2 regions of the Lentilactobacillus hilgardii genome follow, and region 1 is predicted to be linked to the other one. Evidence: predicted binding sites of a transcription regulator. Region 1 holds the regulator's gene; the other holds the start of a gene.
What was found. Region 1 encodes LexA, which represses DNA repair genes until DNA is damaged. Its sites were predicted from a motif close to CNAACANNTGTTNG; they were not measured.
Positions count from the first base shown of each region.

Region 2: uvrC (excinuclease ABC subunit UvrC) is a predicted target of LexA. The motif match lies at 3,541-3,554, and genes of this name have one in related genera.

Region 1 is NZ_CP047121.1:1,517,771-1,522,926, reverse strand. It holds gene GQR93_RS07115 (tRNA1(Val) (adenine(37)-N6)-methyltransferase) at 1-159, opposite strand, end outside; gene GQR93_RS07110 (lysophospholipid acyltransferase family protein) at 249-893, shown strand; gene GQR93_RS07105 (YneF family protein) at 981-1,205, opposite strand; gene GQR93_RS07100 (DUF896 domain-containing protein) at 1,307-1,591, opposite strand; gene lexA (transcriptional repressor LexA) at 1,718-2,347, shown strand; gene GQR93_RS07090 (hydroxymethylglutaryl-CoA synthase) at 2,476-3,666, opposite strand; gene GQR93_RS07085 (hypothetical protein) at 3,775-4,026, opposite strand; gene GQR93_RS07080 (PspC domain-containing protein) at 4,145-4,333, shown strand; gene GQR93_RS07075 (TIGR01906 family membrane protein) at 4,287-4,970, opposite strand; gene GQR93_RS07070 (TIGR01457 family HAD-type hydrolase) at 4,954-5,156, opposite strand, start outside.
Region 2 is NZ_CP047121.1:1,291,889-1,297,044, forward strand. It holds gene argH (argininosuccinate lyase) at 1-627, shown strand, start outside; gene GQR93_RS15265 (SPJ_0845 family protein) at 801-959, opposite strand; gene GQR93_RS05980 (ABC transporter substrate-binding protein/permease) at 1,158-2,624, shown strand; gene GQR93_RS05985 (amino acid ABC transporter ATP-binding protein) at 2,614-3,363, shown strand; gene uvrC (excinuclease ABC subunit UvrC) at 3,599-5,156, shown strand, end outside.

The DNA of each region.
Region 1 (5,156 bases):
ATCAATGATATTTTTAACCCGTTTGCTTCCAACCTGTGCAAATTCTGCTAATAAAACAGCATCTAATGAAAACGAAAAAACGTCGTTGCTTTGAATAATGGAAACATTATTACTATATAATTGATCAATTCGTTCATTCTTTTTTAATTTCACTCGCATTATTTTTTGAACCTTTCACAAATTTGTTTGCCAAACGCTTCTCGTTTAAGTTACTATTATTTTATCAGATTAAGAAAGAAGGAATGGGATTGTTTTATTCATTTGTCCGTGTGCTTGTGCGTATTTTTGTATTTATTATTAATGGAAATGCGCATTATCAATATAAGGAACGCCTGCCCAAAGGGAATTATATTTTAGTTGGGCCCCACCGGACATGGTTTGATCCGATTTATTTTGCACTAGCAGCCAGTCCAAAAAAATTTAGTTTTATGGCAAAAAAAGAACTTTTCAAAAATCCGATTTTAAAATGGATTCTGGATCACGCCAACGCTTTTCCAGTGGACCGGGACCATCCCGGCCCCTCAGCAATTAAAAAACCCGTCAGAATTTTAAAAAAATCAGATTTATCGCTTATCCTTTTTCCATCCGGGACTCGCCATTCAGAGCAATTAAAAAGTGGCGCAGCACTCATTTCACAATTGGCGAATGTACCACTGGTTCCAACCGTTTATCAGGGACCATTAAGCTTTAAACGGTTATTCAGCCGAAAAAAAGTCACAATTGCTTTTGGTGAACCAATTTATATCGACCGGAAACACAAGCTGGATGACAACTATCAAAAAGAAGTTGAACAGCAGATGCAAACCGCTTTTGATGCTTTAGATTACGCCGTCAATCCCGATTTCAAATACGTTGACATTTCAAAGAAAAATACAACCGACAAAATTGAATAATTAATCATCTATGAACATTGATGATATCAAAAAAGAGGCCAAGTCAAAATTCTTTGAATGGCCTCTTTATTGTTGACTAAGATAATGCTATTTCTTACCCATATTGCTTTGCATTGTATGCATCATCTGATTCAACTTCTTTTGAGAAGGTTTTTGACCCATCTGTAACATTAATTGACGCAATTGATCTTCGTTAAATGGCGGATTTTCTTTCAAGTACTTTTCCATATATTTACGAGCACCGTAAAAACCACCAATTAAACCAATGACCAAGGCCACAATAACAATTAGAATCCAAATCCAAGTTGCCAAAACAAGGCCTCCTTATATAGTCTCATTGGTTAATTTTACACAATTCTTAAAGAAAATAAAAGCCTAATTGTAAAATGAGCTAAAAAAGTCATTATTAATGGTTAGTCGTCTCGAAGTCCCTTATGACGTTGAATGTTTTTCACCTTTTTTGAAGTGATTTCTTTGCCACTTTTATCATAAACTTTCATTAACTCAATTTGGCTCTTAAAGTTTTCTCGAAAACGAGCAACATACTTTTTACGTAGTTCAGCTCGTTCAATTTTTTCAACTTCTGTTAATCCTTCATTCTTTGCTTTGTGTGCTAATTCATTAATACGGGGAACGATTTCCTTTAAAACGTTATCACCGATTTTTGATTGTAGCTCTTTTTTCTCTTTTTCATTCATAGATATTCCTCCAATAAGACTATTATAACAAAAAAAGTTAAAATTACACGAACGTGTGTTTGAAATCTATTCAAACTTATGATACGATTAAAACAACAATTAAAGTAACTTATGAGGTGTCGGAAAATGGCAAAGAATTCTGAAAGTAAGCAATACAAGATTTTACACTATATTTGGGAAAAAGTTAATGATAAGGGTTATCCGCCAACCGTTAGAGAGATTGGCGAAGCGGTTAATCTTTCTTCAACATCAACAGTTCATGGTCATATCAATCGGTTACAAAAAAAGGGTTATATTGTTAAGGACCCCTCAAAGCCAAGAGCACTTGAAGTCACGGCTGCAGGGATGGAACTGTTGGGCATTGCACCTAAGCAAAAACAGATTCCAATCTTAGGAACTGTCACCGCTGGCGAACCTATTCTCGCTGTAGAAGACGCAACTGATTATTTCCCGTTACCACCACAACTTGCGCAGGATGACCAGACCCTGTTTATGTTACAAATTCGTGGCGAAAGTATGATTAATGCAGGCATTCTAAATGGCGACTATGTCGTGGTTCGTAAGCAAGCTTACGCCGACAATGGCGATATTGTTATTGCTATGACTGATGAAAATGAAGCGACCTGCAAGCGATTCTTTAAAGAAAGTGATCATTTCAGGCTTCAACCAGAGAATGATACAATGGCGCCTATTATTCTGACTAAGGTTAGCATCTTAGGCAAGGTCGTTAGTCTATATAGAAATGACATCGACTAATAGTTTAGCCACTTCAAAAGAGTTCAAGATACAATGTGTCTTGGCTCTTTTTTAGCACTCACATAGACTGCCAGAGAAATCTTTCAATCTAATTGACTTATTTTTTCTCTGAATTTGATTCACTTTGATTAGTCCAAGGACTGATCATCTCCCGATCCATTTTTGGTCAAGTATATTCTTCTATTCTCTTTGCGTCCTTTTAGAACAAAGCAACTATTATCCGAAGAGACATCAAACAATTTGTCTTCTTCATTGAGTGGTAAAAAGGTTTGATACATTTCTTGATATTGCTCAATTGTGATTCGAGATCGCTCAGATAGTATCGTATCCATATCAGTTTTTAATTGCGATCTATCAAATTGATCACTTAATCGGCCACTATAAAATTCTCCCTGAGCTCCTGAACCATAACTGAAAAGACCAATCAGATCATCTTGATTCAGCGCTTCCGAGTTTGACAATAAAGAAATTAAACTTAAATATAGAGAACCAGTATAAAGATTCCCCACAAGCGCATTATACATTCTAGAGGCTTCAAATTGTTCTAATATAGCCTCTGGATGTTTACTTTGATCAATAATTGAGCGAAGCGCCTTCAAGCCCATTTTCGTATACGGGAGATGAAAAGTTAATGCTCGAAAATCATCAATTGTTCTATGGTATTTTTGCCGGTAATCCGTCCAAGTTTGTTGAAAAAAATCAACATAAATACTATTTGAATAATGACCATCAACGACAGCATCATGGCGATAAAGAGGCCGCCAAAAATCCATAATGTTATCAGAGTGAAACGATCTTTTGTCTTCCACTTCTAGGATTCGTGGGTTCGAAGAAATCACCATTGCAACAGCCCCACCACCCTGAGTAACTTCTCCAGGCGTATTCAGACCATATCTAGCAATGTCAGCAGCCAGTACCAACGCCTTACTTTCAGGGTGTAAACGAATATGATCCACTGCCATTTGAACACCAGCTGTGCCACCATAACATGCTTGTTTAATTTCAAAAGATCGCGCCTGTTTAGAAATTCCAAGTAACGACTGGACATAAATAGCGGCAGATTTTGAATTATCAATACCTGTCTCGGTTCCGAAAATTACCAAATCAATTTTTTCTTTATCGCCCTCACTCAAAATCTTTTGGGCAGCATTAGCCGCCATTGTCACAACATCTTGAGTTGACGGTATAACGGCTTGCTTTTTTTGCCCAATACCAATTAAATATTTCCTTGGATCTTCATTCCGTGCATGGGCTAGATCAACCATATCAATAAAATATGGTGATGTGTAAAAACCGATTTTATCAATCCCTACTGTCATCCAAAAAACTCCTTTATAAAAGAATGAGACCAAGATACGGCTTTTCAAACATCAAGCAGAGTATCTTCGTCTCATTATGTATCAAGCAGCATCTTTGTAACGATCATTCTATTCAATAACAAAGTGAATTTTATACTGATCTTTCCCAGTTATCGAATCAATAACCAATCCCTCGGTCAAATTGCCTGCGAATACGAAACCTTCGTGCTTATGACCGGTTGAGGTGAATGTCCATTGAATAACCTGCGAACCACCTGTTGGGGAACCAAACACTCGAATCCCTGACAGTTGCCCATATGAATTATCCGAAAGAACGACTTCTTGATTTCCTAAATTTGCATTAATATTTAAAGTTAACATATAACTCTCCCACTTATTCGATTATCTAACATAGTAGTGTATCATAATTGAAATCTGTTTTCTATTCAGGTATGGTTAAGTTAAGATTTTATTAATCAACTCGAAGGAGGATTATCAGATGAAAATTCATATCCATCGCTCCAAGGAGCATCGAGTCATTGCCGGCGTTATTGGTGGATTAAGCGAAAAATATGACTGGGATCCACTACTTGCGAGAATTGTTTTTCTGTTACTCGCATTTACTCCTCTGTTCCCCGGCTTTATTGCTTACCTGATCTTGTGGATTTTAATGGAGGATCCGATCTGAGTGATTTTTTGGCCAAAATATATAACCATAAGTGTAATGCCAAAAACACAATAAAAAATAAGGTAAAACATTCAAAAAAGAATGTATCCGGCAGCATATTAATAACTGGGTCCAGATCCGGGTCGAAAATCCAATCACTATTTCGAAACAATAGCTCATGAAAATAAATAAATACCTGTTCGAAATTGACAATCATAATTGAAACAATCACTAACGAAAAGATGACCACCGTTTTTATCGGTGTTAAAAGCATCCACGTTAGTGATTTTTTATTTAACCGCCGTACAAGTACAAATGACACCGGAACAAAAATAACTGCCATAACATTATTAAAAATAACTAAATGTCTCACATCTTTAAAATGCTGAAGGCCATTTGGCGAGCTGATAAAATATTTAAAGTTCAATGAATTAGTTAAAGGGTTTTGAATATAATTAATCATTCGCAAGTATTCTTCGTGCATCCTTTCGGCGGACATGCCGGTTGCAGCTGATAAGTGTAATGCATGAATGTTCAGGTCAAAGAGCCAAACCGAATTAATTGTCAAAAAGATCGCAAATGATAAACATCCCAATAATATGATAAGTGCGTACCCGATTTGTTGCATTGTTAGTTTCAAACTAAGGCCGCCATTCATCTAAACTGTCGATTTGATAGGTCGGTAAAATTGATTCTGAACGAACCTGCTCCTTGGTGGAGAGCCCTGTATATACCAACAGTGTATCTACGTTGGCATTTATACCGGCCTTAATGTCTGTATTATAGTTATCCCCTACCATCACGACTTCATCTTGACTCAATCCAATTTTTTTCAAGGCACTTT
Region 2 (5,156 bases), 230 kb from region 1:
TTTTGTGAAGAAATCAGTATGTGGGTAAGCCACGAATTTAAGTATCTTGAGTTGAGTGATGCCTATACAACCGGTAGCTCAATCATGCCGCAAAAGAAGAATCCTGATATGGCAGAACTTATTCGTGGAAAGAGTGGCCGTGTGTATGGGCATTTAATGGGACTGTTAGCCACTATGAAGTCATTGCCACTTGCGTACAATAAAGACCTCCAAGAAGACAAAGAGGGTGTCTTTGATACGGTTAAGACGCTCCTGCCTTCATTAAAGGTCTTTAACGGGATGCTTAAGACTGCCAAACCAAACGTTGAACGTATGAAGCATGCGACTGAAAATGATTTTTCAAATGCTACTGAATTAGCTGACTATCTTGCTGCCAAGGGTGTACCGTTTCGTGAAGCCCACGGTATTGTGGGGCAGTTAGTGCTTAAGGGGCTTCAAACGCACAAAAACCTTCAAGATATGTCGCTTGAAGAGTTGAAAGAAGCATCCCCTAAAATTGAAGCAGATGTTTACCATGACCTTAAGTCAGAGGTGGCTGTAGAGCGTCGCCATTCGTTAGGTGGAACCGGTTTTGACCAAGTAAGAATCCAAATTAAAAATGCCAAGCAGGAATTAAGCGATTCGTAGATTAGAAAACCTCTGCTGGTTTGTTTTAATAGGGTCTTTCAAAAATTAACTATTGGGTCACATTATCATTAATGCAGAATAAAAAAACGACTGATGACAATAGTGGAAAATTGTCATCAGTCGTTTTTATAATGAAGTGGATAATCGATGAATCCTCTAATGGATAAAGGATATTACTTTTTTTCTGGTCGTTTCTCGTTTTTCTGCTTCTTATCTTTATCGTTTTTCTTATGCTTCAAAAACTTGTCCCGCTTATCATCGTCGAGATTCATTTCAGCAAATTTGCCGAAGATGGCGTCCAGGTCGTCCTGTCGATTAATCTTGAGTGCCATTTAGTTCATCTCCTTATCTCTTTTCGTGATAATCATATCAAAATTAAACAGGAAAGTCACTTTTATTGGTTAATTTTGCATATATGCATTATATCGAACATAATATGAATAAAAACGACTAATTTTCAATTTTTATTGCATAAACAATAAAAATGAGGTAGTATATTCTGTATTATCTGTTTGAGAGAGGGAAAGTTGATGAAAAAGCTTAAAGCAATTATTCAAATGATGCTCGTTTTTGTGACCTTACTGACTGTTAGTGCCATTCAGACTAATAGTGCGTCGGCTGCGGACAATTCACTTCAAAGAGTTAAGCAAAGAGGCGAATTGATTATGGTAACCAGTCCGGATTATCCACCCTATGAATTCCAAGTGAATAAGGGCGGCAAAAGCCGAATTGTTGGAATGGATATTGACGTTGCCAAAAAAGTGGCTAAAGATTTAGGCGTAAAATTAGTCATTAAAAGTATGAATTTTGATTCACTGTTAGTGGCAATCCAAACCGGAAAAGCCGATATGGCCATTGGTGGGATTAATCCAACCAATGAGCGTCGTCAAAGTGTTGATTTTTCGGACATTTATTATTCGGGAGGTCAAAGCTTCCTGATTAATTCAAAAGATGTAAATAAATATAAAAGCGTGAAGAACTTGCGTGGTGGTAAAATTGGTGCCCAAACAGGAACGTTACAGTATGGTTTGGCAAAGAAACGGATTCCCGGAGCTACAGTTAAAGGAATGGATAAATCCACCGATTTGGTTTTGGCACTTAAGACTAACAAAATTGATGCTTTGGGAATTGAAAAGCCAAGTGCAGAAGCTTATGTCAAAAATGATCCAAGTCTTAAGATGATTCCTTCTGGATATCACCTCAATAAAAATGATATTGGCGCTGCAATTGCCTTTAAAAAGGGCTCTACAAGTTTGGTGAATGCCGTTAATAAGAGTATTGTCCAGATCAAAAAGAAACATTTAACAGACAAATACTTAGCTAGCGCAGGGAAGTATATGAAAGTTAACACCGTTAATACATCAATGTTTCATTACTGGAAGTATTTTGCCAGTGGTGTTGAGTACACAATCCTGATTTCGTTAGTTTCAACATTCTTTGGTGTTTTGATCGGAGTAGTTTTAGCTTTAATGCGTTTCAGCAGACAGAGGTGGTTGCGCGGGCTTGCAATCAGCTACACTGAATTTATTCGAGGAACGCCTTTGATGGTTCAAGTGATGTTTGTCTATTTCGGAATTGGCGTGATCATTAATATTCCGGCTTTGATTTCAGGAATGATTGCCGTTTCGCTGAATAGTGGTGCTTATGTTGCCGAAATCATTCGAGGTGGCATTAATTCTGTTGGTAAAGGTCAAACAGAAGCAGCGGAAAGTTTGGGATTAACTAAAGGTGATATGATGCGATACGTCATTTTACCTCAAGCGTTTAAAAATATTTGGCCGGCATTGGGGAATGAATTTATTTCGCTCATTAAGGAAAGTTCAATCGTCTCCATTATCGGGGTTACCGATCTTATTTATCAATTGAATATTGTCCGTGCCGACACGTATCGTGGTGTTATGCCGATATTCGTAGCGATGGTCCTTTACTTCCTAATGACATTCTTATTAACAAGATTATTGAATCACTACGAAGGGAAGATGAAACATGCAGGATAAAGCTGTAATTGAAGTTAATCATTTAAATAAAAAATTTGGTGAAAATACGATTTTAAAAGATATTAATGGTACAGTGAAATCCGGTCAGGTGATTTGTGTGATCGGTCCTTCCGGTGCCGGTAAAAGTACTTTTTTACGTTGCCTGAATCTCCTTGAAAAGCCCACTTCCGGAGAGGTTAAATTTGATGGTACGGATTTAACCCATGTTGATGGTAAGCAGTTGTTGGATTTACGTGAACGAATGGGAATGGTTTTTCAGAGCTTTAATTTATTCCCTAATATGACGGTGCTGAAAAATTTGATGTTAGCACCGATGCGAGTGAAGCATATGACGGAGGATGAAGCTAAAAAGACGGCCATGCATTTGTTAGACCGAGTTGGACTGCAGTCTAAAGCGGAAGCTTATCCAAGCAGCCTATCGGGTGGTCAGCAGCAGCGTGTTGCGATTGCACGGGCGTTGGCAATGAACCCTGAAGTGATGCTTTTCGATGAACCGACCAGTGCATTGGATCCTGAAATGGTTGGTGAGGTTCTGGAAGTCATGCAGGAATTGGCTAATGAAGGGATGACAATGGTGGTTGTTACTCATGAAATGGGATTTGCTAAATCTGTTGCCAATCAAGTATGGTTTATGGCAGATGGCTATATTCTGGAAAAAAGTTCCCCTAGCGAAATGTTTGATAATCCACAAAATGAGCGGGCCAAAGATTTTATTGGTAAAATTATTGAAGCTAAATAGCTTTTTTCGCGATCAAGTCGTTTTATTAATGGACAAACAATAAAGTAATGTGATTGTTACATTTGAATATGAAAGCCGCATCACTTTTGATATCGGAGTGGTGCGGCTTTTTCAATCAACATGGTTGTGATATGATTCCTTTTGAGAGTGACAGGATTCGGTATTTAATAATTGAAGCAAACGTACATTCGAGTTATACTCTTATGTTGAGTATTAAGAAAGGAGTGGACATTTTTTGGCAAGCGAGTATTTAGAACATAAATTATCTTTATTACCAGGACTTCCGGGATGTTATCTGATGAAGGATATCAACGGTAAAATTATTTATGTTGGGAAAGCTAAAAATTTAAAAAATCGTGTTCGCTCATATTTTAAGAGTAGTCATGAAGGCAAAACTGCAAGACTGGTTTCAGAAATTGCTGATTTTGAAACAATTATTACTTCAACTGATAAAGAAGCGTTTTTACTAGAAATTACACTCATTCAAAAGCATCGTCCTTATTTCAACATTAAACTCAAGCAGGGGCACAGCGGTTATCCATATATCAAGATTACCAATGAACGTGATCCTCAAATTAAAATTGTTAATACGCTTTTAAAAGATGGCGCTTATTATTTTGGCCCTTATCCAAATGTCTATGCTGCGGAGGAGACGGTTAACTTTTTGCAGAAGGTTTATCCGCTTCGACGCTGCAACGGATTCCAAAATAGACCATGTCTTTATTATCACATGGGCCAATGCCTCGGTGCTTGTTTTAAAGTAGTCCCAGAGGAAGTATATGATCGTCAAATTAAGCGAATTAAGTCGTTTCTGAATGGCAATGTCGGCCATGCTAAACAAATGTTGGCTAAACGAATGGAAGATGCTTCGGCGAATATGGCCTATGAACGGGCGGCTGAAATCCGGGATTTAATTAAGTATATTGAGATAACAGTTGAAAAGCAGAAAATTATTTCGCATGACAATACACCTAGAGATATCTTTAATTATTATATGAATAAAGGATGGCTATCCATTCAAGTATTCTTTATCCGTCAATCCCGATTAATGAAACGCGAAAAGCGCCTTTTCCCAATTATTACTGATCCGGAAGAAGAAATGGTCAGTTTTATTTCACAATTCTATAAACAAAAAAATCAAATTCTGCCTAAAGAGATCCTGGTGCCCAGCTCCCTGCCTTCCGATGTTGTTAGCTCGGTTGTTGATGATGTTCCGGTAAGAACGCCCAAACGTGGACAAAAACGTGATTTGTTGGAAATGGCCGGGAAAAATGCGCAGCTTGTTCTGGAAGAAAAGTTTCGGTTGCTGGAATTGGATGAGAGCAAGACGACCGGTGCGATGAAGGAATTAACAGATGCGATGGGGATTCCAGAAGGTCACAAGGTTGAAGCTTTTGATCATTCTCACATTCAGGGTGCGGATTTGGTATCAGCAATGGTCGTTTTCGTTGACGGTCAACCCAATAAAAATTTATATCGAAAATATAAATTGAAGACTGTTGACCACGCCGACGAAGCAGCCAGTACCAGAGAAGTCATTCGGCGACGTTATACCCGACTGTTAAAAGAACATGCTCAAATGCCCGACTTGATATTAATGGATGGCGGTACGATTCAAATGAATGCGGTAAAAGATGTTTTGGTTAATGAACTTGGGTTAGATATTCCAGTTGGCGGGATGGTTAAAAACGAGCATCACCAAACGGCCGACTTGTTATTTGGCGATAGTGATACGCCACTTCATTTAGATCCCAAGAGTCAAGGATTCTACCTCCTTCAGCGAATTCAAGATG